DNA from 2 places in the Aeromonas sp. R6-2 genome. Region 1 is predicted to be linked to the other one. Evidence: riboswitches for the same ligand, from Rfam matches in the RefSeq annotation. Region 1 holds a riboswitch; the other holds the start of a gene.
What was found. A riboswitch is a leader RNA that binds a small molecule or an ion and turns the genes downstream of it on or off. The one in region 1 is predicted to bind lysine.
Positions count from the first base shown of each region.

Region 2: another riboswitch for lysine. It lies ahead of lysC (lysine-sensitive aspartokinase 3); the one in region 1 lies ahead of AB5Y48_RS04980 (Na+/H+ antiporter NhaC family protein).

Region 1 covers NZ_JBFODE010000029.1:50,204-64,932, reverse strand. The annotation lists gene AB5Y48_RS05055 (LysR family transcriptional regulator) at 1-207, shown strand, start outside; gene ribA (GTP cyclohydrolase II) at 258-851, opposite strand; gene cmk ((d)CMP kinase) at 1,086-1,778, shown strand; gene rpsA (30S ribosomal protein S1) at 1,874-3,547, shown strand; gene ihfB (integration host factor subunit beta) at 3,634-3,918, shown strand; gene AB5Y48_RS05030 (LapA family protein) at 4,068-4,358, shown strand; gene lapB (lipopolysaccharide assembly protein LapB) at 4,368-5,534, shown strand; gene pyrF (orotidine-5'-phosphate decarboxylase) at 5,566-6,261, shown strand; gene rrtA (rhombosortase) at 6,242-6,802, opposite strand; gene AB5Y48_RS05010 (tRNA-uridine aminocarboxypropyltransferase) at 6,795-7,400, shown strand; gene queC (7-cyano-7-deazaguanine synthase QueC) at 7,402-8,097, shown strand; gene queE (7-carboxy-7-deazaguanine synthase QueE) at 8,133-8,804, shown strand; gene AB5Y48_RS04995 (DUF3820 family protein) at 8,804-9,031, shown strand; gene AB5Y48_RS04990 (cob(I)yrinic acid a,c-diamide adenosyltransferase) at 9,028-9,591, shown strand; gene AB5Y48_RS04985 (H-NS family nucleoid-associated regulatory protein) at 9,637-10,041, opposite strand; lysine riboswitch at 10,344-10,515, shown strand; gene AB5Y48_RS04980 (Na+/H+ antiporter NhaC family protein) at 10,603-12,177, shown strand; gene AB5Y48_RS04975 (thymidine kinase) at 12,273-12,854, shown strand; gene AB5Y48_RS04970 (flavohemoglobin expression-modulating QEGLA motif protein) at 12,888-14,228, opposite strand; gene mltB (lytic murein transglycosylase B) at 14,414-14,729, shown strand, end outside.
Region 2 covers NZ_JBFODE010000032.1:240,831-255,559, forward strand. The annotation lists gene AB5Y48_RS07995 (HAD family hydrolase) at 355-1,362, shown strand; gene AB5Y48_RS08000 (hypothetical protein) at 1,394-1,645, opposite strand; gene AB5Y48_RS08005 (ribbon-helix-helix domain-containing protein) at 1,828-2,100, shown strand; gene AB5Y48_RS08010 (glyoxalase superfamily protein) at 2,097-2,492, opposite strand; gene AB5Y48_RS08015 (ATP-binding protein) at 2,577-3,902, opposite strand; gene AB5Y48_RS08020 (alpha/beta fold hydrolase) at 3,956-4,738, opposite strand; gene AB5Y48_RS08025 (MmcQ/YjbR family DNA-binding protein) at 4,808-5,155, shown strand; gene AB5Y48_RS08030 (GNAT family N-acetyltransferase) at 5,152-5,640, shown strand; gene AB5Y48_RS08035 (DUF3802 family protein) at 5,673-6,008, shown strand; gene msrA (peptide-methionine (S)-S-oxide reductase MsrA) at 6,193-6,828, opposite strand; gene AB5Y48_RS08045 (hypothetical protein) at 6,896-7,249, opposite strand; gene argA (amino-acid N-acetyltransferase) at 7,398-8,726, shown strand; lysine riboswitch at 8,837-9,025, shown strand; gene lysC (lysine-sensitive aspartokinase 3) at 9,108-10,460, shown strand; gene AB5Y48_RS08060 (LTA synthase family protein) at 10,590-12,818, shown strand; gene AB5Y48_RS08065 (YchJ family protein) at 12,890-13,342, shown strand; gene AB5Y48_RS08070 (PilZ domain-containing protein) at 13,389-14,141, shown strand; gene glpA (anaerobic glycerol-3-phosphate dehydrogenase subunit A) at 14,289-14,729, shown strand, end outside.

The DNA.
Region 1 (14,729 bases):
CCCTTGCACAAGGCGGTGGTGAGACAGGGGTTTGCGGTGAGCACCTTACTGAGAATGGCCATCGAGGAGGATGATGATCTCTTCGCCGTCCCGTTCACCCCCCCCATCTATCTGGATCTGTGTGTGGCCTGGCACCGCGATGAAACCCTGTCGAGGGCCAATCGCGCCTTGCGTGACTTCCTGCTGGAGCAGTGTGAGCTGGCCTGACAACACGTAACGAGGCCCCGCAGGGCCTCGCCAAATGGGGTGTGATCGCCTCACTTTTTCAGCATGTGATCGAGCTTGTTTGCCTTGGTCGAGAGGTAGAACTCGTTGTAGGGATTGCGACCCTCTTGCAGGGGCACCCGCTCGGCAACCTTGATGCCGAAGGACTCCATCGCCTTCACCTTGCGCGGGTTGTTGGTCATCAGACGCAGGGCGTGAACGCCAAGCTGCTCGAGCATGTCGGCGCAGATACGATAGTCGCGCTGATCGGCGGCAAAACCGAGTGCCACATTCGCCTCGACCGTATCGGCACCCTGATCTTGCAGATGATAGGCCCGGATCTTGTTGAGCAGACCGATGCCTCGCCCCTCCTGGCGCACGTAAAGCAGTACGCCGCGCCCCTCTTTGGCGATATTTTGCAAGGCCGCCTGAAGCTGGAAGCCACAGTCACAGCGCAGGCTGAAGAGCGCGTCGCCGGTGAGACACTCCGAGTGGATCCGTCCCAGCACCGGGCTGTCGGTGGTGATGTCCCCCATCACCAGGGCGACGTGATCTTTATCGGTACCCGCCTCCTGGAATCCAACCATGGTGAAGATACCCCAGGGGGTGGGAAGTTTGGATTGAGCGATCAGGGTGACGCTGCTCACGGGGACTCCTTTACAACAATCGAGACCTAAGAGGGGGCACAGTGTAACGTGACCCAGTCCCCTGAGCTACCCTGACAACCCGCTGGTTGGGGTGGGGAGCGGGGTGGAAAGGACAAAAATGCAGCGATTAATCCATGGCGGGCACTTTGCGTCTCCCCCCGACTCCCTCACTTCCGATATACTCCCCCTCCAATCATGGTTAACCGCTTGTGGCGGTGTAATTGAGGAGGATGTATGCCAGTTCCGGCTCCCGTAATGACGATTGATGGCCCCAGTGGGGCAGGCAAGGGAACCCTGTGCCAGTTGCTCGCCGAGCGCCTGGGATGGCATCTGCTCGATTCCGGCGCCATCTATCGGGTGCTGGCGCTTGCTGCCCTGCATCACGATGTTGAGCTCGATTCCGAAGAGGCGCTGGTACCGCTGGCTGCCCACCTCGACATCCAGTTTGTGGTAGAGGAGGGGCAGGTGCGTGCGGTGCTGGAAGGGGAAGATGTTTCCCGCACCATCCGCACCGAAGAGGTGGGGAATGCCGCCAGCAAGGTCGCCGCCTTCCCGCGGGTTCGCGAGGCTCTCCTGCGCCGTCAGCGAGCGTTTCGTCAAGGGCCCGGCCTCATCGCCGATGGTCGTGACATGGGCACCGTGGTCTTTACCGATGCCGAGGTGAAGATATTCCTCGATGCCAGTGCCGAGGAGCGTGCCAACCGACGCTATAAGCAGTTGCAAGATAAGGGCTTTGATGTTAGCTTTGAGCGTCTTTTGACCGAGATTAAAGAGCGTGACGATCGCGACCGCAACCGCGCTGTCGCACCGCTGCGCCCGGCAGAGGACGCTCTGGTGGTGGATTCCACCAGCATGACCATCGACGAGGTTGTCGAGCAGGTCATGTCCTATGCTGTCAGTAAATTAGGTGATGTCGGTTCGCGCTGACATCGGTTGTCTGTTTCATGGATGGAACAGATTAGTAAAAACAGCCCCGCTTGAGCCGGAATGCCGAGTGGATGTTTATTTTTGTGACATAAACAATGACTGAATCTTTTGCTCAACTCTTTGAAGAGTCCCTGAAAGCCGTAGAAACCCGTCAGGGCTCTATCGTTAAGGGTACCGTAGTTGCCATCGAGAACGGTTTCGTTCTGGTTGACGCCGGTCTGAAATCCGAATCTGCCATCCCGGCAGAAGAGTTCAAGAACGCCATGGGCGAGCTGGAAATCAACGTGGGCGACCTCGTTGACGTAGCGCTGGACTCTATCGAAGATGGTTTCGGCGAAACCAAGCTGTCCCGTGAAAAAGCCAAGCGCCACGAAGCCTGGCTGCAGCTGGAGAAGGCCTACGAAGAGCAGGCCACCGTTATCGGTGTTATCAACGGCAAGGTCAAGGGTGGTTTCACCGTTGAACTGAACGGCATCCGTGCCTTCCTGCCGGGTTCTCTGGTTGACGTGCGTCCGATCCGTGACACCGCTCACCTGGAAAACAAAGAGCTGGAATTCAAGGTCATCAAGCTGGACCAGAAGCGCAACAACGTTGTCGTTTCCCGTCGTGCCGTGATCGAGACCGAGAACACCTCCGAGCGCGAAAGCCTGCTGGCCAACCTGCAAGAAGGCCAGGAAGTCAAGGGTATCGTTAAGAACCTGACCGACTACGGTGCCTTCGTTGATCTGGGCGGCGTTGACGGCCTGCTGCACATCACCGACATGGCCTGGAAGCGCGTCAAGCATCCGTCCGAGATCGTGAACGTCGGCGACGAAATCACTGTCAAGGTACTGAAGTTCGACCGCGAGCGTACCCGTGTATCCCTGGGTCTGAAGCAACTGGGCGAAGATCCGTGGGTTGCTATCGCCAAGCGTTACCCGGAGAACACCCGTCTGACCGGTCGTGTGACCAACCTGACCGACTACGGCTGCTTCGTTGAGATCGAAGAAGGCGTTGAAGGCCTGGTACACGTTTCCGAGATGGACTGGACCAACAAGAACATCCACCCCTCCAAGGTTGTTAACGTTGGTGACGTGGTTGAAGTAATGGTTCTGGACATCGACGAAGAGCGTCGTCGTATCTCCCTGGGTCTGAAGCAGTGCAAGTCCAACCCGTGGCAGCTGTTTGCAGAAACCCACGCCAAGGGTGACCGCGTATCCGGTAAGATCAAGTCCATCACCGACTTCGGTATCTTCATCGGTCTGGAAGGTGGTATCGACGGTCTGGTTCACCTGTCCGACATCTCCTGGAACAACCAGGGCGACGAAGCCGTTCGCGAGTTCAAGAAGGGCGACGAGATCGAAGCCGTTGTTCTGCAGGTTGACCCGGAGCGTGAGCGTATCTCCCTGGGCGTGAAGCAGATCGAAGAAGACCCGTTCAACAAGTACCTGTCTGATAACAAGAAAGGTGCTATCGTGAAGGGTAAGGTAATCGAAGTTGATGCCAAGGGTGCAGTGATCGAGCTGGCCGACGGTGTTGAAGGTTACCTGCGTGCTTCCGACGCTTCCCGTGACCGTGTAGAGGACGCGACTCTGGTTCTGTCCGCCGGTGATGAAGTTGAAGCCAAGTTCATGGGCGTTGATCGTAAGAACCGCACCGTAAGCCTGTCTGTCCGTGCCAAGGACGAGGCCGAGGAGCGCGTTGCTATCGACAACCTGAACCAGCAGCAAGACGATGCCGTGTTCAGCAACGCCATGGCTGAGGCTTTCAAAGCCGCCAAGGGTGAGTAATCCTTGAGCCATGAAGAGGGCGGCATTGCGCCGCCCTTTTTTGTCTCAATGTCTCGCGAATGATTGAGGAAAGGAGAGTAAATTCCATGACCAAGTCAGACCTCATCGAACAGTTGGCCGCCAGCCGTATGCAAATGCCCGCCAAGGATGTTGAGGCCGCCGTGAAGGAGATCCTCGAGCAGATGGCGTCGACCCTGCAGAAGGGGGATCGCATCGAGATCCGTGGTTTTGGCAGCTTCTCCCTTCATTACCGTGCACCCAGAGTGGGGCGTAATCCCAAGACGGGTGACAAGGTTGAGCTCTCCGGCAAATATGTTCCTCACTTCAAGCCGGGCAAGGAGCTACGCGAGCGGGTTAATGCCGCAGACTAGGATGTTGCAGAAACGGCATACTCGGGTATGCCTTTTTTCTTTTGGCTTCCTACCGCCCCCTTTTCCCTTCCCATCGTGTATTCGCGCTAGTCTCTTACTGCTTTTTTGGGGATAATCATCAGGTTAACCGCAAGCAATAGGGGATGCTTATGAAACGTATCGTGGCCCTGGTCGTCCTGGCCCTGGTGTTTGTCGTGGCCCTCGCCCTGGGCTCTCAAAATGGTCAGGTTGTTCAATTTAACTATCTGATTGCCCAAGGGGAATTCTCTCTTGCCTCCCTGCTTGGCCTCTTCTTCGGGATCGGTTTTGTGGCCGGTTGGGCCGTCTTTGCCATCTTGTTGCTGCGTCTTAAGATCCAGAACCGAGCCCTCAACCGCAGCGTGCGTCGTCAATCCCGTGAGCTCGATGCCATGAAGGCGCCCGAGGCGGCCAAGGAATAACGCCTCTCGATGCTAGAGTTACTCTTCCTGCTGCTGCCTATCGCCGCCGGATATGGCTGGTACATGGGGCGCAGGAGTGTCCGCCAGGATACCCAGAAGCAGAGCAATCAATTCTCCCGCCAGTATGTGGCGGGCCTGAACTACATCCTGTCGGATCAGTCTGACAAGGCAGTCGATCTCTTCATTCAGCTACTCGAGGTGGATGATGAGACCATAGAGACCCACCTCTCTCTCGGTAACCTGTTTCGTCAGCGTGGCGAGGTGGATCGGGCCATCAAGATCCACCAGAACCTCATTACTCGCCAACTTACCATGGAGCAGCGTCAATTGGCTTTGCAGGAGTTGGCGCGTGACTTCCTGGCCGCCGGCCTGCTCGATCGGGCCGAGAAATTGTGGCTCGAGCTCACCGAGGACAGCGACTTCGAAGAGACCGCCCTGGCCCAGTTGCAGCTTATCTATCAGCAATTGCGTGATTGGGAGAAGGCCATCGAGGTCAGTGAGCGGCTGCAGAAATTTCAGGGCAAGAAGCCGGCCCCCGCCATTGCTCACTACCATTGTGAGCTGGGGGACATGGCCCTGCGTGAGGGCGATCGCAAACTGGCGCAGAGCCGCTTTCGCAAGGCACTCTCGGTGGAGCCGGCCTGTGTGCGGGCCTCCCTCGCCCTGGGATGGCTGGTGATGGGGGAGGGGGAGTTCGCCCAGGCCGTCCGCGAGTTTGAGCGGGTGCTCGAGCAGGATGTGGATTTTGTCGGTGAGGCCATCTCTCCCCTGTGTGAAAGCCTGGAGAAGAGCGGACAGGCTGAGCGGATCCCCGAGTTGTTGGCTCACGCCCAGGAGGCGCGGGCCGGTTTCTCCGTCACCCTGCGTCTGGCCGATTACGTCGAGCAGCACAACGGTCGCGAGGCGGCCTCCGAATTGGTGCTGCGTCAGCTCAGACGAACCCCCTCCATGCGTGGCTTCTATCACCTGATGGAGCTTCAGCTGCGCGGTGCCGAGGAGGGACAGGCCAAGGAGAGCCTCGCCATGCTCAAGAGCCTGGTGGGGGAGCAGATCAAGATAAAGGCGACCCACAAGTGTCGCCAGTGTGGCTTTGCCAGCCACTCCCTCTTCTGGCAGTGCCCGTCGTGCCGCCAGTGGGGCACCATCAAACCGGTCCGGGGTCTGGACGGGGAATAACGTTAATCAAGCTAACAAGACAGGAAGAGACATGAGCGAGCCCAAAGTAGTGGTGGCGCTGGATTTTGCGCGCGAAGAAGAGGCCCTGGCCCTGGTTGATCAACTCAGCCCGTCGGCATGCCGCCTCAAGGTGGGCAAGGAGATGTTTACTCTGTTTGGCCCCCAGTTTGTTCGCCAACTGGTCGCCAGAGGCTTCGATGTGTTTCTGGATCTGAAGTTCCACGACATCCCCAATACGGTGGCAAAGGCCGTGGCAGCCAGTGCCGAACTGGGTGTCTGGATGGTCAATGTGCATGCCAGTGGTGGACGTCGCATGATGGAAGCGGCCAAGGCAGCCCTGGCTCCCTATGGGGAGAAGGCCCCGCTGCTCATCGCGGTGACTGTATTGACCAGTATGGAGCAGAGCGATCTCAATGAATTGGGCGTTCGGCTCACCCCTGCCGAGCAGGTGTTGCACCTGGCCCGTCTGACCAAGGCGGCCGGCCTGGATGGCGTGGTCTGCTCGGCCCAGGAGGCCAGCTTGCTCAAGGCCGAGTGTGGTGCCGACTTCAAACTGGTGACTCCGGGAATTCGTCCCGCAGGCAGCGAGCAGGGGGATCAGCGCCGCATCATGACGCCAGCACAGGCGGTGGCAGCGGGGGCCGACTATCTGGTGGTGGGACGTCCCATCACTCAGGCCGACACCCCTGCCAGTGTGTTGCAGGCGATCAACGCCGAGCTCGGCTGAGAAGGCCCAGCAAGAGACCGGCCATTGCGCCAATAAGATGGGACTCTACGTGGACCCGGGCGCCGATCAGTGCGGCACTCGGGCCACCCGAGTCTCCACCCTGCCAGTCGATGTAGAGCTTTAGCAGCAAGCCAATCAGCAGCAGGCCGGCGCTGCGACGACGCCCCAGCTCTTGTACTACCCCCCAGGCAAAGAGGCCGTGGAGGGCTCCCGAGAGCCCCATGTACCATTGGGTCTGAGGGCACCAGAGCCAGATCCCCAGGGTGACCCCGAGGGCACAGAGTCCCAATACGGTGAGCAGGCACCTTGAGTTCAACTCGTCATGAAAAATCTGCGCCAGGAGCCAGAGTCCGACCAGGTTGAGCGACAGATGCCAGCCATTGGTGTGAACGAGGTTGCCTGTTATGATGCGCCACCACTGCCCATGGGCGATGGCCTCACGCTGAAACGAGAGGGCATCGCTTGGTACGCTCAGCCAGAGCAGCAGCAATAACAGCGAGAGCCCGGCAGCTGCCGGCCATCCGGAAATCTTTGTGAACACGAGTGATCCCACATCAACCCACACCAGCCGCTACTGTACTCATTGTGGCCGCGCACTCAAGGCCTGTCTGTGTGCCACGTTGCCCCGTATCGCCAACCCGACGCCATTAATGGTGTTGCAGCACCCCAAGGAGCGTCTGCATCCCAAGGGGACGGCCCATCTGTTGGCCGGGGCTCTGGAGCTGGCTGAGCTGAGGGTGGGCAGTCAGTGGCAGGAGGATGAGGCGGTGCAGCAGTTTGTCAGCCATCCCCCTTGCTACCTGCTGTGGCCCGGTGAGGGGGCGCTCACCCTCGACGAGTTGCCACGGGAGAGGGGGGCGCGCTTTGTGCTCCTCGATGGCACCTGGCGCAAGTGCTATCGCATGCTGATGGAAAATCCGGCCCTGGCGGCGTTGCCCCGGGTGGCATTGACGCCACGCAGTGGCCACTATCATATTCGCAAGGCACCCTTCGCCGGTGCCTTGTCGACCCTGGAGGCGGGGTATCACCTCTTGTGCGAATGGGAGCAAGAGCCCGGGCGTTACGCCCCCCTGTGGGACCTGTTCGTTCGTTTCAACCAGCAATGGCTTACCTTTAGCCAAGTCAACCGAGGAGCGTGACATGAGTATCGCCGTGGTCGTATTCAGCGGAGGCCAGGACAGCACGACCTGTCTGGTACAGGCCCTGCAGCATTATGATGAGGTCCATGCCATCACCTTTGACTATGGCCAGCGTCATGTCGCCGAGATCGAGGTGGCCAGAGCACTGGCCGAGCGCCTGGGGGTCAAGGCCCACAAGGTGATGGATGTTTCCCTGCTCGGTGAACTGGCCCTCTCGTCCCTGACTCGCGATGAGATCCCGGTCAGCCGTGAGCTGCAAGAGAACGGCTTGCCCAACACCTTTGTACCGGGTCGCAACATACTGTTTCTCACCCTGGCGGCCATCTATGCCTATCAGGTGGGAGCCGAGGCGGTCATTACCGGCGTCTGCGAGACCGATTTTTCCGGCTATCCCGATTGCCGGGACGAGTTTGTCCAGGCACTCAACCGGGCCGTGGTGCTGGGGATGGACAGGCCGGTTCGCTTTGAGACGCCGCTTATGTGGCTCGACAAGGCCGAGACTTGGGCACTGGCCGACCGTTGTGGCCACCTTGACACTGTGCGTCACCACACCCTGACCTGCTATAACGGCATTCAGGGGGATGGTTGCGGTGAGTGTCCCGCCTGCCTGCTGCGCGCTCGTGGCCTGCAAGAGTACCTTGAGCAGGGTGAGGCCGTGCGTGCCCGCCTCGCCACCAAGCTGGCGCCGGCATCGTAAGTCGGCCCTTTCACCGAATTAGACAGAATGTGATGATTCACTACCCGATCAACGAAATTTTCCAAACCATCCAGGGGGAGGGGGTCTATACCGGCCTTCCCGCTATCTTCGTACGCCTGCAAGGCTGCCCGGTGGGCTGCCCCTGGTGCGACACCCGCCATACCTGGGTGGTCGACCCCGAGCGTCAGGTGCCGAGCCGCCAGGTGCTGGATCGCTCCAACGAGTCCGATGCCTGGAGCGCCATGAGTGCAGCCGAGATCCGCGAGAGCTTCCAGCGCCTCGATTACACGGCTCGCCACGTGGTGATCACGGGGGGTGAACCCTGTCTCTATGACCTGCGCGAGCTCTCGGTACTCTTGTTGGCCGAAGGATTTACGGTGCAGGTCGAGACCAGTGGTACCCATGAGATCCAGGTGCATGACGAGGCTTGGGTCACCGTCTCTCCCAAACTGGGGATGAAGGGGGGGCTGGAGGTATTACCGCAGGCCCTCGCCCGTGCCAACGAGATTAAGCACCCGGTGGCGACCGAGCATCATATCGAGGAGCTCGACGCCCTGCTTCACTTTGCGACCCTGCGCCCCGATGTGCAGATAGGATTACAGCCCATTAGTCAGAAGAAGCATGCGACCGAATTGGCCATGAGGGTGTGTATCGAGCGTCACTGGCGGCTCTCAATACAGACTCATAAATATCTGGATATCGATTGATGACCCATCCCGATCCAGAAGTGTTGCTTCATTTGAATATGAACATGCCTTATGGGAAATATCAGGGACGGCGCCTTATCGACCTGCCCGAGCCCTATCTGGTGTGGATGGCCAGAGAGGGGTTCCCGGCCGGGAAATTGGGCAGTGCACTGGCCTTGGCCCACGAGATCAAGGTCAATGGTTTGGAATCTGTGGTATTACCACTACTCAACGGGACACAGGGATGAGGATATATACCAGACAGGGTGATGGAGGAATGACCAGGCTGGCCGATGGGACCGTATCTGCCAAGACCCATATGAGGGTTGAATGTTATGGTCTTGTCGACGAGCTCAATTCTCATATTGGTTTGTTGATTGCACTATTACCCGACGAGGCTCTCCATATGCAGTCCACGCTGCAATTGTTACAGCATGAGCTGTTCGATCTGGGGGCTGAGTTGGCGCTTCCCGGCTCGGCACAAAATAAGGATGTGTGGCGAGTCACTCATGAATGGACCTTTCGTCTCGAGCAGGAGATGGATCGGATGAGTCAGGATTTGTCACCACTGAAGCAATTTATTCTGCCCGGTGGCTCACTGGTGGCGGCCCAGGCCCATGTGGTGAGAACCCTGACGCGGCGCTGCGAGCGGCAAGTGGTGATGCTGGGTGAGCATGAGCGGCTCAACCCCGCTCTGCTTCCCTACCTTAACCGTCTGAGTGACTGGTTCTTTGTCCTGGCCAGGTGGTTGATCAGGTGCGAGGGGCTCAGGGAAGTCATTTGGCAAAAAGAGAGTGAGCGCAAATAAAAAAAACCTCGCCATGGGCGAGGTTTTTTATTGGGCGATGTCACGTTAGATGGCGAAATCTTCCAGGGCCTTGCCCTCTTCCAGCGCCTTGGCAATCACGGCAGGGGTACGGCCCTGACCGGTCCAGGTCTTTTCTACGCCATTATCCATATAGCGGTATTTGGCAGGACGCGGAGCACGCTTGGCGCCTTTCTTCTTGCTTTCGCTAACAACCGGGCTACCGACCAGTTCGGTCGGGTCGATACCGGCTTCTTTGAGCATTTCGCTAAATTCTTGCAGTTTACGCTGATGCTCGGCCTGAGCCGCCTGGCTGGCAGCGGCTTCTTGCTGACGCTCGTCAACGATAGATTGCAGCTTTTCCAGACCTTCAACCAGTTGTTCCATGGTCATCTCACGGCACGCAGCACGCAGGCTGCGGATATTCAGCAGTACTTTCAAAAATTCGTTCATAAGGACACCACTCGAGCAGTTATTGATTTTTACACAGATGAAGTGTAGCTATTTCGTCGCAATTTAAACAGGGAATATGAGCAAGTCAAGTCGGAGATAATTATTAATTAATATTTCCTGACGTAAACCCATTTATTTACTTTCACGCTATTCCCGTTTGGGGGGGCAAGCGGGAGAAATCGGTCATCATGAGGGAAGGGTAAGATGTTTCTGCTGCACTTTGCGATAGAGTGTGGTTCATATGAGTAGTCATTCATAAAACTTGCGATTAATCTCTCGATTGATAAAATGCATCGCGAATACCTTTAAGTAGAGGCGCGCTGCCTATGAGTAACCGAGCGGAGGGTGATGCCTGTGATGCTCGAGGAAAGGAGTCAGCGCCGAAGTGGCCAGGCCATCATACCGGGCTGCTGGTTCTGCATCGAAGAGGTGCAGGACTGCCATAGTCATCCACTATGGAGCGCTACCTGAAGGGTGAGGAGTATGTCCGCCCCCGGTGGATCTTGTTTCTTTATCCTCTCGGTAGATCTCCACCTGAGTCTGTTGTAGGTGCAAGAGATCATGGAAATCACCCATTACGCCACGTCGGCATTGTCACTCGCCCCCCCCCTGATTGCGGTTATTCTGGCAATCTGGACCCGTAAGGTTCTGCTCTCCCTCGGAATGGGCATTCTCGCCGGCAGCATTCTGGTGAGCGGTTTTTCTCCGCTCGGTACTGCCGAATACATTGGCGATGTCGCCAAAGGCATCTTCTGGGCCGACGGTGCCGTTAACAGCTGGAACGTCAATATTCTCCTCTTTTTGTTGCTGCTCGGCGGCATCATCAGCCTGATGACCGTTTCCGGCGCGACCCGTGCGTTTGCCGACTGGGCCGCGACCCGTATCAAGAGCCGCCGCGGCGCCAAGATACTGACCGGTTGCCTGGTCTTCCTCTTCTTCATTGACGATTACTTCCACAGCCTCTCGGTGGGTTCGGTCTGCCGTCCGGTGACCGATCGTTTCCAGATCTCCCGTGCCAAGCTCGCCTACCTGCTCGACTCGACTGCCGCACCGGTCTGCGTGCTGATGCCCATCTCCTCCTGGGGGGCCTACATCATCGCCATCATAGGTGGCATCCTGGCGGCCCACGGTCTGACCGACCAGACCCCCATCTCGGCCTTTATCCAGATGATCCCGATGAACCTCTACGCCGTCTTTACTCTGGCGATGGTTCTGGTCGTGATCTTCTATCAGCTCGACATCGGCGCCATGCGTCAGCATGAGGAGTGGGCGGCCGAAGGCAAGCTGTGGGACGAGAGCAAGGGGGCGCCGGCCGGTGCCAGCGGCGAACTCTCCAGCTCCGACAAGGGGCGGGTGCTGGATCTGGTGCTGCCGATCCTGACCCTGACCCTCTCCACCGTCTACTTTATGGTGGCCTCCGGCGCCGCAGCCCTGGCCGAGAAGGGCACCCCCTTCACGCTGCTCGGTGCCTTTGAAAACACCGACGTGGGAGCCTCTCTGGTGAATGGTGGTCTCTGTGGTCTGGCCGTGGCCATCCTGCTCTCCCTGCGCCTTGGACTGGGTCTCAAGAACTGGATGCTGGCCGCCAAGCACGGTGTAATGGCCATGCTGCCGGCTATTTATATCCTCATCTTCGCCTGGGGGATCGGTGCCGTTATTCGCGAGGTCGAGACCGGCAAGTACCTGGCATCCCTGGCCCAGAGCGGTCTGCCTATCGCCTTGCTGCCGGCAGTCTTGTTCGTGCTCTCCGGCGCCATGGCCTTCTCCACCGGCACCAGCTGGGGTACCTTTGGCATCATGTTGCCGCTTGCCGGCGACATGGCTGCCGCCAGCGACATCACCATGCTGTTACCCATGCTCTCGGCCGTGCTGGCCGGTGCCGTGTTTGGCGATCACTGCTCGCCCATCTCGGACACCACCATCCTCTCCTCCACCGGAGCCGGTTGCCATCATATCGATCACGTGGTGACCCAGTTGCCTTATGCCCTCACCATCGCCTTCGGTGCCGTGCTCGGTTACCTGGCCCTCGGTCTGATGCACTCGGTGCTGGCCGGTGTCGTGGTCAGCGGGATCTGGTTTATGGCATCGAGCCTCTTCTTTATTCGCCGTAACCAACCTGTTCTGGCCAATGCCTGAGCAAACGGCGATCTCACCATGCGGGGGCCTTAGGGCCCCCGCTGGTTTATGGTAGTATTCGCCCCAGTTAAAAAGACCCTTCGGAATGCGTGCCCATGGCCTCTCTTCACTATAAATTTGCCGCCATGAACTCCGGCAAATCGACCCAGCTCATCCAGGCTCACTTCAACTATTGCGAGCGGGGGATGAATCCCCTGGCCATGACTCCTGCCATCGACGATCGTTTCGGTGTCGGTGTTATCTCGGCGCGGGTTGGTCTGACCCTGAAAGTCGAGGTATTTGGCGAGGAGAGCGATCTCTTCGAATTACTGCGTGAACGCAACGAGCAGAAGCGTATCGATGTCTTTATCGTGGACGAGGCCCAGTTTCTGACCAGGGAGCAGGTCTATCAGCTGGCGCGTATCGTCGATGAGCTCGATATCCCGGTGGTGGCCTACGGGCTCAAGACCGATTTTCGTGCCGAGCTCTTTCCCGGCTCCTACCACCTGCTCTGCCTCGCCGACAAGGTGGAAGAGCTCAAGAGCATCTGCTGGTGTGGCAACAAGGCCCACATGAATGCCAGGGTGAGCGCCTCGGGAGAGGTGATGCGCGACGGGGCACAGGTCGAGATCGGTGGGAATGACCGCTACGTCTCCCTTTGTCGAAAGCACTATCTGGAAGGCAAGGCCTACTCCTGATAAAAGACCCCGGCTGATGCCGGGGTCCTTGTATCAGTCGATGTCCACGTCTCCCTGGGGTTCGTAGAGGGGAGCGGTCTGGGGGAGGGTGTGGAACAGCTGGCGAAAATGCTGCTGTACCCGTCCGATGTCGATGAGGCTCATGCCCGACGAGAAGCCGAACCAGACGTAGAGGCCGGTCAGGTTTTTAAACATGGGGGGGAGGAAGCGCGGCGCCTCGATAAGCCCCTCCAGATAGTGGCGATAGAGCACCGGGATATCATCCAGGCTCACCTTGCCCACGAAGAGCATGGGCAGGATTTCGGGCACCCCTTCGAGTACGGCGCTGCGAATGAAGTTGACCGTCTCCACATAGCCGCGCACATAGGAAAGATCCTTGGTAAAGCAGGCGCTGCCGTCGACCGCGCCACCACGAAACACCCGCTGGGCCACCTTGTAGGCGTCGTGCTGACCCATGCCCCGGGCATGGAAGTGGCGATAGAGCTCGATAAAATCGGCCCCCTGCTCGGCCATATCGATGGCCATCACCCGATCCGAGATGCGCCTGGCCCGATCCGGGAAGGAGCTGAAGGTGAGGGTCTCGATAAGCACGGCCAGCCCCTCCTGACAGGCGGTGATGCGCGGGGAGCCGGCGCTGAGCCAGCTGGCCCAGGGTTGGGCCCGGCCGTTGAGGGTGGTGCCCACATGGACCCACCCTTCGTGGACCTCGAGTACCTGAAGATCCAGCTCGGAGAAGCGGGCGTGACTGCTGAGCTTGATATAGTCTCCGCCGGCGGCGGCATCCGAGACGATGCCATCGCTGAGCTTCACCCGCACCGTCCCCTCATCGAAGTAGTCGGTGAGTTTCTCCTGCAGTCGCGTCACCGCGCCCTCTCCCTGATAGATCTTGGGCCAGGGGCGGGTCAGGTGGCGGGCGCCGGGCAGGGAGAAGATCTGGCACAAACGCTCTCCCAGCTCCTTGAGGGTCTTGCGATCCCCGCGCAGGTGATCCCGGGCCGAGCCATAGAGCAGGCGGCTGTAGCGCAAAAAATCGGGCGTACCTCGTGAGCGCAGCATCTCGCATACCACCATGTATTGCTCGACCGTCTGCTGCAGGATCTGCCCCAGCTCGTCATGGGCTCCCAGGTGGCGGACAATCCTCTCGCGCAGCTCTCTTAGCTCCCGGTAGGTGTGGTGAGGATCGAAGGAGAGGGGGATCGCCTCATAGAAGTGGCGATCGACCCTGGGCAGGTGGCAGGCACCCGAGGCGAAGAACTCCTCCTCGAGCTGGCGCGGCCATTTGATGGCGTCGAGGATGCGGATGGGTTTTTGGATGGCCAGCAACTCGTCGGAGAGGCGGCGAAGTTGTTGGCGGTACTGTTCCTGATGGCTCATGGCGGTGTGAAAAGGGGGAGATGAACTCTATCTTATCGCCAATCTTGCGCCTGCGCCTGCTCCTTGCTTGCCATGGCCTGAATCGAGCCGACAGCGGGTGACGATTTAGCGGGGAGATGCGTTTGTTCCACTCTCACAATGGAGTAACATGACGGCTTCGTTTACCTGCTGGATCTTCAATGTCGATGCGTCACCTGGCTCTCTTTCTTCCCATCATTCCTCTTGTTACCGCCTGCAGCAGCACCCCGGCTCCCGCCGCGCCCAGTGAGCCCCAGGCACCCAAGGGGGGCTTTCTGCTCGATCCCGAGCATGTGCAGACACCCCTGATGGGGGATTTCTCCGCCAATCCACAGACGGCCCGTTTTATCGACAAGATGGTGCAGCAGCATGGTTTCAACCGGCAGCAATTGCACGATGTGCTGGGGCAGGCCAAGCGTCTCGACTGGGTGATCCGTCTGATGGACAAGCAGGCCCCCACCACCAAGCCGCCGGTTGGACCGA
Region 2 (14,729 bases), on a different contig from region 1:
ATCCCACGCCGGGTGAACCAGCGATTCGATACCGCCCCGACGGTCCTGACCGAACGAGGGTGACGTTCTGGCCACTGCTTAGGGGCGACTGTCACCTGTTTCTCTTTCCTGACTCAGACTCCCCATTGACGCCTCCTGTTTTGAGGCCAGGATCCCGGCCGGGATCCATCGCCCCCGACCACCCTGAGTGTCGATCTCAACAATTCATCACCTAAACTGCGCGCTCGCTCACAGCGTCACAAGCACAAAAGACACTCATCCTCCCGTGTCAGCCCCAGTACAAGGTGGCAACCCTATGATCGACCTTTATCGGCGACCAGAACCCGCCACCAGTACTGTTCGAAGGTTAATACCATGCACATGAGCACCCTCACTGCCGCACTGTTACTCCTGACCACCTTTGCCTCTCAGGCCGCCCAGAGCGACCCTCTGCCGGCCTGGAATAACACGGCCGCCAAACAAGGTGTCCTTGACTGGATTGCCAACGCCACCGACCCCGCCAAAGGAACCTTTATTCCCCGGGAAAAACGCCACGTAGTGTTTGATAACGACGGCACCCTCTGGCCAGAAGCACCGGTGACATTTCAACTGCAATTTGCCGTGGACGAGATCAAACGCCTGGCCCCGGCACACCCCGGGTGGAAGGCGGATCCCATCGTCCAAGCCGCACTCAACAACGATTTCCAGGCTATCGCCAAGTCCGGCCGGCGAGGCCTGGCACGCTTGCTGGCCCTGACGCACAGCGACATAGATTCGAGCGAGTTTCGTCAACGCGTGACCACCTGGCTTAACCACCACCGGGATCCACGTTATGGATGCCAGTACGATCAACTTGGCTACCTACCGATGAGACAGCTGCTTGATCTCCTCAGGGCCAATGACTTCCAGACCTGGATTGTCTCCGGCGGTGGCATCGATTTCATGCGGGTCGTGTCTGAAAAGATGTACGGTATCGCGCCTCAACAGGTTATTGGCTCCTTTGCCATCAACACCTTCGCGCTCAGCCAGGAGGGGAGCGAGATCCAGAAAGGCATGAGCGGGGCCTTCTTCAATGACGGGGCGAGTAAACCGGTGGCTATCCATCTCTTCATGGGTCAGCGCCCGGTGGCGGCGTTTGGTAACAGTGATGGGGATGTTCCCATGCTGCAATACACGTCGACCAACCCTGACTACGCCCCCCTTGGATTACTGATCCACCATACCGATGGCGAGCGTGAATACGCCTACGATAGCCATCCGCCGGCAAGCGGCAAGCTGGTCGATGGGCTTGCTCAAGCCAAGCGACGGGGCTGGGTCGTTGTGGATATGAAAAACGACTGGAACAGGGTTTTCGACCCGGCCCTTTGCCCGGGGACCCCTTAAGGGAGCTGCCGCCCCGCCAGGAGTGGGCGATTCAGGCCGGTATCCGGCCATTGCGCACCAGGGCCCGGCGAATATTGCGGCACATCTTGCCAAAGCGGCTGAGTTCGTCGAAGGTGGGGGGAATGCCCCGCTCGATCTGATGCTGCCAATAGCAAAGTTCGGTATCGACCAGCTCCATCAGCTTCTTGGGGCAACCGAGGCAGGTGTTGTCGGGACCACAGCGAAAGGTATCGGCCCGGTAGAGGGGGAACTCCCTCTTGACCGCATCGATAATTTGCTGCATTGCAGTGATCCTGTCCGGTTTTCTGCTCATCATGCGGCCCCCTCTCACTGGCCGGGGATGATAGGGGGGCCACGCCTTGAGATCCATACCTCCTCCGGTCGAGCACCGTGCCTGCAAACCCGATTTTGACCCGAAAGCCGAAGTTGCTTACTCTTGCCTCCTCTTTCCCTCTGGATCTTCCCATGTGCACCCTCTTTACTGGCCAGAGCCCTGACCACTATACCTGCACCACCCGCTCGCTCCGGCTCTGTGGCCACAGCACCAGTATCCGGCTCGAAAACAAGTTCTGGGATATCCTCGAGCAGATCTGCCAGGCCGAGGGACGCACCATGGGGCAGTTTCTCTCAGCGCTCTATCAGGAGTCTCTGGCCAGCGGCATGGACAAAAGTAACTTCACCTCTCTGCTGCGCTGCTCATGCCTTATCCACCTCGAGACTCGTACCGCTACATCCTAGGCAAAACGGCCGCTGCGCTCGATAAACTCGATCTTGTAGCCGTCGGGGTCGGTGATAAAGAAGAGGCGCGCCAACAGCATCCCCTCATGGCGCATCTCTCTGATCGGTGAAGGGGCAAGCCCGAGGCAGATCAGCCTGTGGTGGGCCGCCTCTATCTCCTCCACCGTCACGGCCATATGGCCATAGCCGCTACCGTGGCTGTAAGGCTCGCGCTGGTCGTGGTTGTGGGTCAGCTCGAGCTCGTAGCCGCTCTGCTCATTGGCCAGGTAGCTCAGGGAGAAGTCCTCGAAGAGAAAACGATCCTTCACCTCAAGCCCGAGGGCATCACGATAGAAACGGGTCGACGCATCCAGGTCGCGGACCCGGATCATGGTGTGGGCTAATTTGGTCATCTTGGCTCCTTGGTAACGAGAGCCTTAGGGTAACGAGTCGCTCATCGTGTGGGGTAGTAGCGCGCTACCACAGGCGCATGCCCCTCACACCCGCCCCGGTGCCGTCAGGGGAAAGCGCAGGATAAAGCGGCAACCCGCACCGGTAAGCACGGGGGCCAGATCCAGACTCCCCCCCAGGATGGCACTGGCAATACGCCGTGAGATGGCCAGCCCCATCCCTGAACCTTGCCCAAGTCGGGTGGTGAAGAAGGGATCGAAGGCGTGGGCCCGCACCTCGGGTGCCATACCGGTGCCATTGTCCTCCAGTGTCAGCTCTACCATTCCCCCTGTCACCCTGGCCTCCAGGGTGATTTGTGGATCACTCACCCCCGCCAGTCCGTGGCGCAACGCGTTTTGCAACAGATGGTGGAGCAAGAGTCCCAGTGGCTCGGGGAAGCTGTCACAGCCAATACCCTGCGGTACCCGGTTCTCGACCCTCACCCCCCCGGGCTCCAGCCCCTCGACCCTGACTTGCTCGGCAATACGCTCGCACAGATCGAAACGATGGCGCTGCTCGGAGACCTGCTCGACAGAGACCCGTTTAAAGTCATTGATGAGGCGGCTCAGACGCTGCAGCTCCTTGTCGGCCACCGAGCAGATCTCACGCCCACTCACCACAAACTCTTCGAGCAGTGAACGGGCCAGCGTCTTGCTCTCTAGCTGCCTCTCCAGGGCGGCGAAACGATCCCCCAGGGTGGTGAGCAGGGTGATCACGTTGCCAAGAGGGGTATTGAGTTCGTGCGAGACGCCCGCCACCATGGCCCCCAGCGCCGCCAGCTTCTCGTGATTAAGCAGCTCCTCCTGCTGCACCTTGACCGAGTACAGAGCAGTGGCAAGCTGCTCCCCGCGCTCCACCAACGCCTGCTGGGCCGATTCAAGCTGCAAATTGTCGAGCAGGATGTGCAAGCTGGCCTGCACGCTGTCGCGAAACTGCTCGAGCAGCTCGGGATAGGGAGAGGGATAGGGGTTCTCTTCCCGGCTCAGCACACAGATGGTGCCGAAGATATGGCCATCGGGCCAGAGGATGGGGAGACCGCAGTAGGAGATCATCTGCAGCTTGATATCGGGGTTGTGATCCCACAGGGGATCCTTGAGGGCATTGGGCACGATCAGGGGACGGCGGGTATCCATCACGTGCTCGCAGTAGAGCCCGGAGTCGAGGTGCTCCCGCGCCCCCTCCCCATAGCAGTTGTCGGGATGGTTACCGCTGACGAAGACCTCTATCTCCCGGGCATGGACCCGCATGATGAGGCTCGCCGGTACCTCGAACAGGCGGGCGATGAGATCCAGGGTCTGCTGCCATGAGGCCTTCAGGTTAACCGGGATCTCGATATCGGCGTGGATGGGGTACTTGGGGGAAAAGGCACTCATGGTGAACAGTCCAACGGGTTATCTCTGAATAAGATAGACCCGCGCCACCCGGCTCACCCGTCTTGAGCGGCAAGAAAGGCGATGGACTGACGATTGAATCGCTCCGGGCTCTCTACGTTACAGACGTGGCCGCATCCCTCGATCACCGCCAGCTCGCTATAGGGGTCGCGCGACACCTGCTCGCGCACCGGCGCGAGGAACATGTAGTCCTCCTCTCCCATGATATAGAGGGTCGGAATCGAGACCGGTCGCTCGCGAAAGTAGCGCATCAGGGGGTTGACCTCGGTGGCGAGACGAAACCAGCGTTTGAACTCCTTCTGACACAGGCGCCGCGCCTCGCGCACGAAGAGCAGGCGCGACTCGCGATGGCGATCCCGTGGCATGATGATGAAGGCAAACAGACGATAGAGCCACATATAGGGCAGGATGTGCTGGCCGAGGCGTCCCAGTTGCACCAGGATGCGTGAGCGAATATCGAGGCGCAAGATGGCGCCGCCCAGCACCATGCTCTTGACCCGCTCGGGGCAGAGCTCGGCCAGATGGCGGATAAGGATGGTGCCAAGGGAGATGCCGACGAAGTGGGCACGCTGGATCCCCAGGTGATCGAGCAGGCGGACGATATCCTCGGTCACCGCCCGAAAGCTGTATTTGCCCTGCACCACCTGCTGCAGGCGATGGGAGTGGCCGTGACCGCGCAGATCGAGCAGCAGCACATTGAAGCGCTCCCGGTACGCCTTGAGCTGGCGAAACCAGATGTTGGAACTCCCCCCCGCCCCGTGGACGAAGACAACCCAGGGCCTGTCGGGCCCAACTTCATAGGTCTTGTGATAGAGCATCCGCGCATGCGCCTCTGTCGGGGTTATACTGGGTCGCCGATTCTAACAGAAAAGCCGGAGCGAACCTTGATAACGCTCACTGCCGTGCGGGATCACCTGCTCAGCCTCCCCGCCGCCACCGAAGATACCCCCTTCGGCCCGGAAGTTCTGGTCTACCGCCTGCACGGCAAGATGTTTGCCCTGCTGCGCTGGGAGGCCAATCCCATGGTGCTCAACCTCAAGTGCGATCCCGAGCTGGCGCTGCTGCTGCGCGAGATCCACCCGGAAGTGACCCCGGGCTGGCACATGAACAAGCGCCACTGGAACAGCGTTACCTTGCAAGACACCCTGGCCGACGATCTCTGGCAGGGGTGGGTGCACCACTCTTATCAGAGGGTAAGTGCCACCCTGCCCCGCCGCCTGCAGAGGCCTCTATGATGCTGACCATCAGCCCCATGCAGCCAGGCGATCACGACGCGCTGGCAACCCTGTTCGAGCACTCGGTACGCCATAGCGCTCCCGGGCACTACACACCACAGCAGGTCGAAGCCTGGGCGGTCGGCGCCCGCAGCCCCGCCTTTCTAAGGGAGCTGGCCGCCAGCGAGGGCTGGGTGGCCTGGCTGGATGCAAACCGGGTGGGTTTCGTCACCCTGACCAGAACTGCCCATCTGGGTCTTCTCTATGTGGCACCGGATCACCAACGACAGGGCATAGGCGAACATCTGGTGACCACAGTGCTCGCCTCTGCCAGGGAGAGAGGCTGGCACGAGCTGCAAACCGAGGCCAGTCTGCTGAGTCTTGGGCTATTTTTAAGACTGGGTTTTCGGGTGACGGCGCTCGAGCAGATCCGGCGCGGGTCGGTACTCTTTTCCCGCCATCGTCTCCGTTACCGATTGTCATCCCCGGTGGGCTCACTACAATAGCTCCATTTCCATCACACATTGAGTAGCGCGACATGGTTGTAGACGGTGAAGGGTATCTGGCGCTCATCGAATATCTGGTCGAGAGCCTTGGACTGTTTGAGCAAAAGGGCGACGAGGCCGGAGGTGAGACCATCGAGCATCTGGTGAGCGACCAGGTCGCCGAGAGCCTGATCGCCTTGTGCGAGCAGAACCCTCAGCTCGACTCCAAGGTCCGCTTCGTCATTATGCGTGAAGCCGACTCAGTGGTGGCCGACCTGCAAGAGGTCCTCTCCGCCGTCTGGGAGCGTCCGGCCACGGCCGCCCAGCGGGAGTTTCTCATCGAATTTATCATTCTTATCAAGAACCTCTTCGACAGCGCCATCCGCTAACCTGATTCCCCCACCCAAAAAGAAACAGGCCGCCCGGTATGGGGCGGCCTGGCTTGCTGTCATCTTGTTTGGCAAGAAGTGTCTGGTCTGGGCCCCCGTCCATGAGGGCTCAACTGGTTGGAGCACTCCTGGCAAAGAAAGTTCATTTTATTTCTGCTTTTTTTACTATCGGTACAGTTTGCGTTCAATTCGCCCCAACGGGCAGGCAGACACCAATCCCCCCCAGACCACAATACCCCTCGGGATTCTTGGCCAGATATTGCTGGTGATACTCCTCGGCGTAATAAAACGGAACCAGGGGCAAGATGGCCGTGGTGATAGTCCGGCCATCACCGCTTTGTGCCATCGCCCCCTGATAGACGGCCAGGCTTGCCTCGGCCTCGGCCCGCTGCGCCTCGTCGGCCCAGAAGATGACAGAGCGATACTGAGTGCCCACATCACCGCCCTGGCGCATTCCCTGCGCCGGATCGTGATGCTCCCAGAAGAGGCGCAGCAGATCCCCGTAACGAATACGGGTCGGATCGAACACCACCTGCACCGTCTCGGCGTGACCGGTCAGGCCGCTGCATACCTCTCGATAAGTGGGATTGGGGGTCATCCCGCCCTGATAACCCGCCGCCGTCGACCAGACCCCTTCCTGCTGCCAGAAGAGGCGCTCGACGCCCCAAAAACAGCCCATGCCAAACCAGGCAACCGCCATCCCATCGGGCCAGGGCCCGACGGTGGCATGCCCGTTGACAACGTGCACCGGATTGACGGCGAGGGGCTCGCTACGCCCCGGCAGGGCATCGGCGGGCGATACCAGGCTGATGTTTTCCATGACTCTCTCCTGACGGCTCCATGAGCGAGCGACAATACGGGAGAGTCAGACCCGGGATCAAGAGGGGTCAGACGATCCAAAACCCTTCGACACCCTCCTCCCCGCTCACCTTGAGGTGGAGCAGCAACTCATCCTCACAACTCGAGAAGGTGCCCTTCCAGAGCAACAGGGTGTCGTGACCCCGCCGTAGCCGGGTCAGAAAGGTGAGACGAAGACAGGGGCCAAAACGCTCGCGAAACTGGAGGCTTCCCTTGTGAAACCGCTCGGCACCGTACTCCCCGGCAACGAAGTCGGGGGGCAAGAGGGCCGAGAAGCTGGCCAGATCCCCGTCGCCATAGGCCGTGAGCAGTTGCAGTAGCAGAGGGCCAAGCCGCTCGGCCAGAGGCTCATCCTCCGGCAACTCGAGATGTGGTTGGGTCATATGACTCTCCCCTCTGAAACAGGCTGTGATGCGCTCATCCTAGCACCTGGAGAAATAAAGAGCTCACCCAGAATAAATAAGCTTGATTTGTGAATTGATTTTCATATATTGACCCCATTCGTGACTTTCTATTGTTAGGGCTTCAGCTGTGCGTGAAAGGGATCCCGCTCTGGTCAATGCATTTCGTCAATCCACCCCCTATGTCAACTTCCATCGGGGTGGCACCTTCGTGTTGATGGCGGGGGGAGAAACCATCAGTCACCCCAACTTCAGCAACATCATCAATGATATCGCCCTGTTGCAGACGCTGGGTATCCGTCTGGTGCTGGTCTTCGGCGCCCGCCCCCAGATCGACGAGGCGCTGGCCCGCCACCAGATAGCCCCCCACTTCCACAAGCAGACCCGGGTCACCGACGAGGAGAGCCTCGCTATCATCAAGCAGGTGTGTGGCGGCATGCAGTTCGAGATCACCTCCCGCCTCTCCATGGGGCTGGCCCACACCCCCATGCAGGGGGCTCGCATCAGCGTGGTGAGCGGCAACTTCGTCACCGCCCAGCCGCTGGGGGTGGACGAAGGGGTCGACTACTGCCTGAGCGGCCGGGTACGACGCATCGACACCGACGGGATCCGTCGCCAGCTGGATCAGCAGAACCTGGTGCTCATCTCCCCCATCGGCTGCTCGGTCACCGGCGAGAGCTTTAACCTCTGCTCGGAAGAGGTGGCCCAGCGCATCGCCATTGATCTCAGAGCCGACAAGCTCATCTGCTTTAGCTCCCATCAGGGGGTGCTCGACGCGGGGGGCAATGCCATCTCCGAGCTCTTTCCCGAAGAGGCGCAGGAGCATCTGGCCCTGCTCGCCCAGGAGGGGGATCACCTCTCGGGCACGGCTCGCTATCTGCGCGCCGCCATCGCCTCCTGCCGCGGCGGGGTACCGCGCTCCCATCTGGTGAGCTACACGGAAGACGGGGCCCTGCTGCAGGAGCTCTTTACCCGGGAGGGGGTGGGCACCCAGATAGTGCGCGAGAGTGCCGAGCGGGCGCGCTCCGCCACCATAGACGACATCGGCGGCATACTGGACCTTATCCGCCCCCTGGAGGAGGAGGGCATTCTGGTGCGTCGCTCCAGGGAACAGTTGGAGATGGAGATCGAGCACTTCACCGTGATCGAGCGCGACGGCCTCATCATCGGCTGCGCCGCCCTCTACAGCTTTCCCGACGAGGCGATGGCCGAGATGGCCTGCGTGGCCATTCATCCCGAGTATCGCAGTGGCCACCGGGGGGACATGCTGGTCGGCCGGGTCAGCGAGCAGGCTCGCAGACAGGGGATAGAGCGCCTCTTCGTGCTCACCACCCGCTCCATCCACTGGTTTCAGGAGCGCGGTTTTTATCCTGTGGTCGTGGAGGATCTTCCTGTGGCCAAGCAGCGCCTCTACAACTGGCAGCGCCGCTCCAAGATTTTGCTAAAGAACATTGCTTAATTGATTGATTTAAAATGAGTAAAAAAAGAACCCTTAATGTTTGTCGATTCTTGATTGACACTGATGACCAAGACGGGTTATTTGTTTAATTACTCCACCGCCCAAGGGGTGGAGCCAGAAGAGGAGCGTTGCCCAGGCAGCCAGGGGGAGGAGTTCGGTCTCCGACGATCCCGGGCCAGGGGGAGCAGCGCCGAGATGGGAAGCATACCGTTATGCATCCCGTCGGCTGCGGGGGCTGAATCCCCCGGGCTGTCATCGGTGAAGGGTTAGCCCTTCTCAGGTGGAGCGCTTCTGGCCGGGATGTTCACCTATTCCTGCCATTTTACCGCTTCCCCTGTCTTTGCCCGATGGACCGGCTTTTTTATATAGACAGGAGTTTTCATGACCGCTCTCAACGTCGCCAAGTTTGGCGGCACCAGTGTCGCCGATGCCACCGCCATGGGCTGTTGCGCCGATGTCGTTCTCGCCAATCCCGCCACCCGTATTGTGGTGCTGAGCGCCAGCGCCGGCGTCACCAATCTGCTGGTCGCCCTGGCCCAGGGGGAACTCGGTGACGAGGCCCTGGGCGAGCAGCTGGCCCGGTTGACAGAGATCCAGCAGCGTATCCTCGACGCCCTCTCCCCCAGCCCCGAGCTGCGGGCGGCCATCTATGCCCAGCTTGCCGAGATCGAGGCCATGGCACGCCAGGCCAGGTTGCACACCGATGCGGAGCTGGCCGATCGCCTCATCGCCTGTGGCGAGATGATGTCGAGCCGCCTCTTCACCGAGCTGCTGCGCCAGCGCGGGGCCAGCGCCCAATGGATCGATGTGCGCCAGCTGCTGCGTACCGACAGCCGCTTTGGCAAGGCGAGCGTCGATCTCGAGACTACCCGTACCCTCTGCCAGCAGACGCTCTCACCCCTGCTCGGCGATACCATCGTCGTCACCCAGGGCTTTATCGGGGCCGACGAACATGGCCGCACCACCACCCTGGGCCGTGGTGGCTCGGATTACAGCGCAGCCCTGCTCGCCGAGGCGATGGATGCCGGCAGCATCGAGATCTGGACCGATGTTCCCGGCATCTACACCACGGATCCGCGCCTGGTGACCCGGGCCAGACCCATCCCCGAAATCAGCTTCGCCGAGGCGGCCGAGATGGCCACCTTCGGTGCCAAGGTGCTGCACCCCTCGACCCTGCAACCTGCGGTGCGCAAAGACATCCCCGTCTTCGTCGGCTCGAGCCGGGATCCGGCGGCCGGCGGCACCTGGATCCGCGCAGCCACCCGCAGCAGCCCCCTGTTTCGTGCCGTGGCCCTGCGCCGCAACCAGGTGCTGGTCACCCTGCACAGCCCCAACATGTTTCACGCCTACGGCTTTCTGGCCGAGGTGTTTGGCATCCTGTCACGCCACCGCATCTCGGTGGATCTCATCACCACCTCCGAGGTGAGCGTCTCCCTGACCCTGGATCACACCGGCAGCCAGAGCAATGGAGAGGCGACCCTGAGCGACAAGGTACTGGCCGAGCTCGGTGAGCTGTGCAAGGTCAAGGTAGAGAGCGGGCTCGCCCTGGTGGCCCTTATCGGCAATCGCATGAGCGAGGTCAATGGTGTGGGCAGCCAGGTCTTCGCCACCTTGCAGGATCACAATATCCGCATGATCTGCTATGGGGCCAGCGCCCACAACCTCTGCTTCCTGGTGGGCGAAGAGGAGGCCGGCGCCGTGGTCAACCGGCTGCATCAGGGTCTGCTCGGCTAATCGATCCGGGTCCATGGAGGGACCCGTCATCAACTGTTAATCAGATCTTCATTTTCCGGTCATAAAATTGACAACGAGAGGGCATTGGCCGCACCATCGGCCACTCTCGTTGCTCAAGGACAGGGCCAGATGAGATCCCGATTTGTCACTCCAGCCGCCGACTGGCGGCGCCTCCTGCTCCACCTGCTGTGGGGCCTGCTTCTCTTTGCCCTGCTGCTTCCCTGGCTGCGCCTCGACGCCGTGCTGAACCGTTTCGAGCCCATCGACTTTCACAGCGGCACCCTGCAGGTCGCCCGCCTCGAGCAGGCCTCCCTGCTCTACAAGAGTGACGAGCGCGGCATGTATGTGGTACTGCATCACAAGTGGCGACTGGCCGAGCCCCTGCAAGGAGCCGACCGTCTCACCTTCATCCTGCGCCGGGAAGACGGCGGTGAGGCCGGCCGCCTCGACATCGATGCCAGCAAGCGCCAACGCTGTGGCGACAAGGGGTGCCTTGTACAGCTCAACAGCACGATGCGCGTCCCCGATGATGCGGCCAGCCGGGAGTACTCCCTCTGGGTGAAACCGCAGATCCAGGGGGCACCGCTGCCCACCCGCTTCCTGCAGATCTTGCCGGCCCGGGGCTTCTCCCTGCCCCAACTGCTACTCGCTCTCGGCACCATAGTGCTGGTCAACGCCCTGTTGCTGCACCTGCTGGCTCCCCTGTTTCGCCTGCGCCGACGCTCCCGGCTGGCGGCCAGCCTGCTGCTGGGTAACCTTACCTTCCTGCTGCTGCACGGCTTTGCCTTCTTTCGCTTCGGTGAGTTCACCCTCTGGTCGGGATTTCGGATCGAACACTACTACCTGGCCTGGGGCACCATGGTGATAGGCTGGGGAGTGTGCGCCCTGGCCGGTTTTCATCTCTACATGGGACTGGCCTTCACCCTCTTGATGGGCTTAGGCCTTGTCGCCAACTTCACCAAGATCGCCATCTACGGGGTGCCCATCGGTGGCAATGATCTCGGCAACCTGCTGGGGCTGCTCCAGATCCTGCGCGAGGAGCACCCTTGGGCGCCCTGGGCGCTGGCCCTGCTGCTGGCGCTCGCCTGCTGGCGTTTCGCCCTGTCGCGCTGGCTGCTGCGCGGGGTTGCGGCTACCCTCGCCTTCTTCGCCCTGTGCGTCTTCGCCACCCAGGCCAGCAACCGCCTGCTCGGCCCCAACGTGCGTTATTTTCAGCACAGCGTCACCTATCACAGGGATCTGATCCGCGCCGGCCCCGGCCTCTACCTCTTCAACCTGGTGGATGACATGGTGAGCCAGGGATCCATCTTCCGCTACCCCCTGCTCAGCTCGGGTCTCGCCCCGCAGCGGGAGCACGCTCCCGACCATCACCCTCCCCTCTGGGACAGGGTGATCGTGCTGCAATATGAATCCCTCTGGCTCGGTTGGCAGGGGAAGATCTGTGCCAGGGCGCCGGAGCTCACCCTGCCCGCCGGCGTGCACCAGTGGCGCAAAACCATCCACTCCCCCACCACGGGAGGGATGACGGTGCTGGCCGAGTTCGAGATGAACACCGGGCTGCCGGTGGGACTGCTCAAGCAGGGCATAGTGCCCTATTACTATCTGCAGCCGAGTGTGCCGAGCCTCGCCAACACGGCGCGGGCCAACGGCTATCAGACCCTCTTCGTCCACCCCTATGTGGAGAAATTCTGGGGCAGGGATCGGGCGATCCCGGCGCTGGGCTACCAGACTCGCTGGTTTGAGGAGGCCTTTACCACCCTCTCTCACAAGGGACTCTATGTCTCGGACGATGCCATGATAGCTCGCCTGCTGAGCGGCGAGGCTCCCCAGTTTGCCTATGGGGTCACCATGCAGGGGCATGGTCCCTTCGATGGCCCGCGCTATCAGGGGGCCGAGCTCGATGGAGCCTGCCCCGATCTCCCCGCCGACGAGCGGCAGACCCTCAACACTTACTACACAGGCGTGGTGGATGCCATGGCCTCATTGCAGAAGCTGCTCGAGACCCTGACGGCCGGCGATGAACGTTTTTTGGTGATCGCCTTTGGCGATCACCAACCCTTCCTGATGGGTGCGGGGGATGGCATCCTGGGTCCCAACCCAACCCGGGCGGCCCGCTACGAGATCCCCCTGATGGTCTTCACCCGCGAGGGGGATCTGCTCGACCCGGCCATCGCCTTCGGCGAGGTGCGCCAGCTCTATGAGCTGGGCCAGATCACCCGAGCCCTGTTGGCCGGCCGCCTGCAGGCCGCCGAGCCTCAGCCCCTGCTGCACCCGGTATTGGGTGAAGAGGCGGGATTTGACCCCACGCCCCTGCTGCCCCAAATCCGCGCCACCTTCAAAAGCGATGCCCTTCCCTGATAACAAGGGGGTTGGCCCCGGGGTGAGGGCCGATTAGTATGGCTCCCCTCACCGCACACGGAGTCCTTTTCATGTCCGATTGTCCTTGCGGCCAGGGCCGCCCCTATGCCGACTGTTGCCAACCCCTGCATCTGGGCGCCGCCGCCCCCACTCCCGAAGCCCTGATGCGCTCCCGCTATTGTGCCTTCGTGCTGGGACTGGGGGAGTACCTGGTCGAGACCTGGCATCCGGACCATCTGGGGGGCCTCAGCGCCGAAGAGCTGGGGCAGCAAGATACCCACTGGGATCATCTGGAGATCCTCGGCAGCGGCGAGCAGGGCGATCAGGGGTGGGTCGAGTTCAAGGCCTGGTTTCAAGATGGCGGACAACTTGCCTGCCTGCACGAGCGCTCTCGCTTCCTGCGCGAGGCGGGACGCTGGCGCTACACGGAGGGGGAGATATCGCCGCCCCCCACCCGGATCGGTCGCAACGATCCCTGCCCCTGTGGCAGCGGCAAGAAGTTCAAGAAGTGTTGTGCCTCCTGAGGGAGCGGCCTTAAATGAAACACATCTCTGCATGTAAGGAGGCGTTGTGACAGAACAGAGCCAGGCCAGTGCCATCAAGCAGAAGCTGCTCGCCCAGCGGGAAAAAGGGACCCCAATCAAGGGGAGCGATGTGCTCTCCTACCTGCAACCCGCCAGCGAAGCCGGCGTCGAGGTGATCACGCCGACCGGGGTCAACCGGGCACTCCCCGCCGTCCTGATCGGGTCGGATCGCCGCGGATTCCTCTACTTCACCCTCTACACCGTCTCGGCCAACGAGGCGGCCCTCTGCTGCCGCCCCGGTTATCGGGTCGCCATCTCGCTGGTGTGTGAACGGGGCATGGGAGCCATGGTGCACTTCAGCAGCTTCATCGAGCAGTTCAGCAGTGCGCCGCTGGTATTCACGGTGCGCACACCCGAGAGCCTGCTCTTGAGCAAGATCCGCAAGGAGACGCGCTATCCGGTCCAGTGTGAAGGGCTGGCCGTGGTCGGGCAGCGCCAGGTCGAGATCAGCCTGCTCGATCTCTCCCAGGATGGCTGCGCCTTCGCCACCAATCACCTGGCCCCGCCCTTCTCCCCCGGTTGGCAGCTGGAGCTGCGCTTTCGACCCGCCACACGGGATGCCACCCAGTTTCGTCTCACCGGCACCCTCTGCAACCTGCGCACGGTCGGAGGACAACACCGCTACGGCATGCGCTTTGACGCCCATGGCCGCCAGCAGAGCGCACGCTTCTTCGAGCATCTGGAGTTCAATGGCCACCACATGGTGATGCGCCAACATCAGCCAGAGGCGCACCAATGACGCTCCCGACGAGTGCGATATGGCTCACAAAAAACCACACAACACCCATCACTTGAGCGTTTGCGCTCATTAATTTGGTCTGAATCAAACATTTTTCATGGCGTTCCCGTCACACTGCTCCTAACAAGAAGCAGTGAGATGAGCACAATGAAACGGATCACCACCCAGGTCGTTATCATAGGCGGCGGGGCAACGGGCGCAGGGATCATGCGCGATTGCGCCCTGCGCGGTATCGACTGTGTTTTGCTCGAGCGCGATGACATCGCCTCGGGCACCACGGGCCGCAACCACGGCCTGCTCCACTCCGGCGCCCGCTACGCCGTCACCGACCAAGAGTCTGCCCGCGAGTGCATTCAGGAAAACCGCATCCTCAAGCGCATCGCCAGCCACTGTGTGGAGGACACCGGCGGTCTCTTTCTCACCCTGCCGGAAGATGACATCGGCTTTCAGAAGACCTTTATGGAGGCCTGTGCCCGCGCCAGTATCGAGACCCGTCAGCTCGACCCGCGTGAGGCGCTGCGCCTCGAGCCCAACGCCAACCCGGCCATGATAGGGGCCATCCAGGTGCCGGATGGTACGGTCGACCCC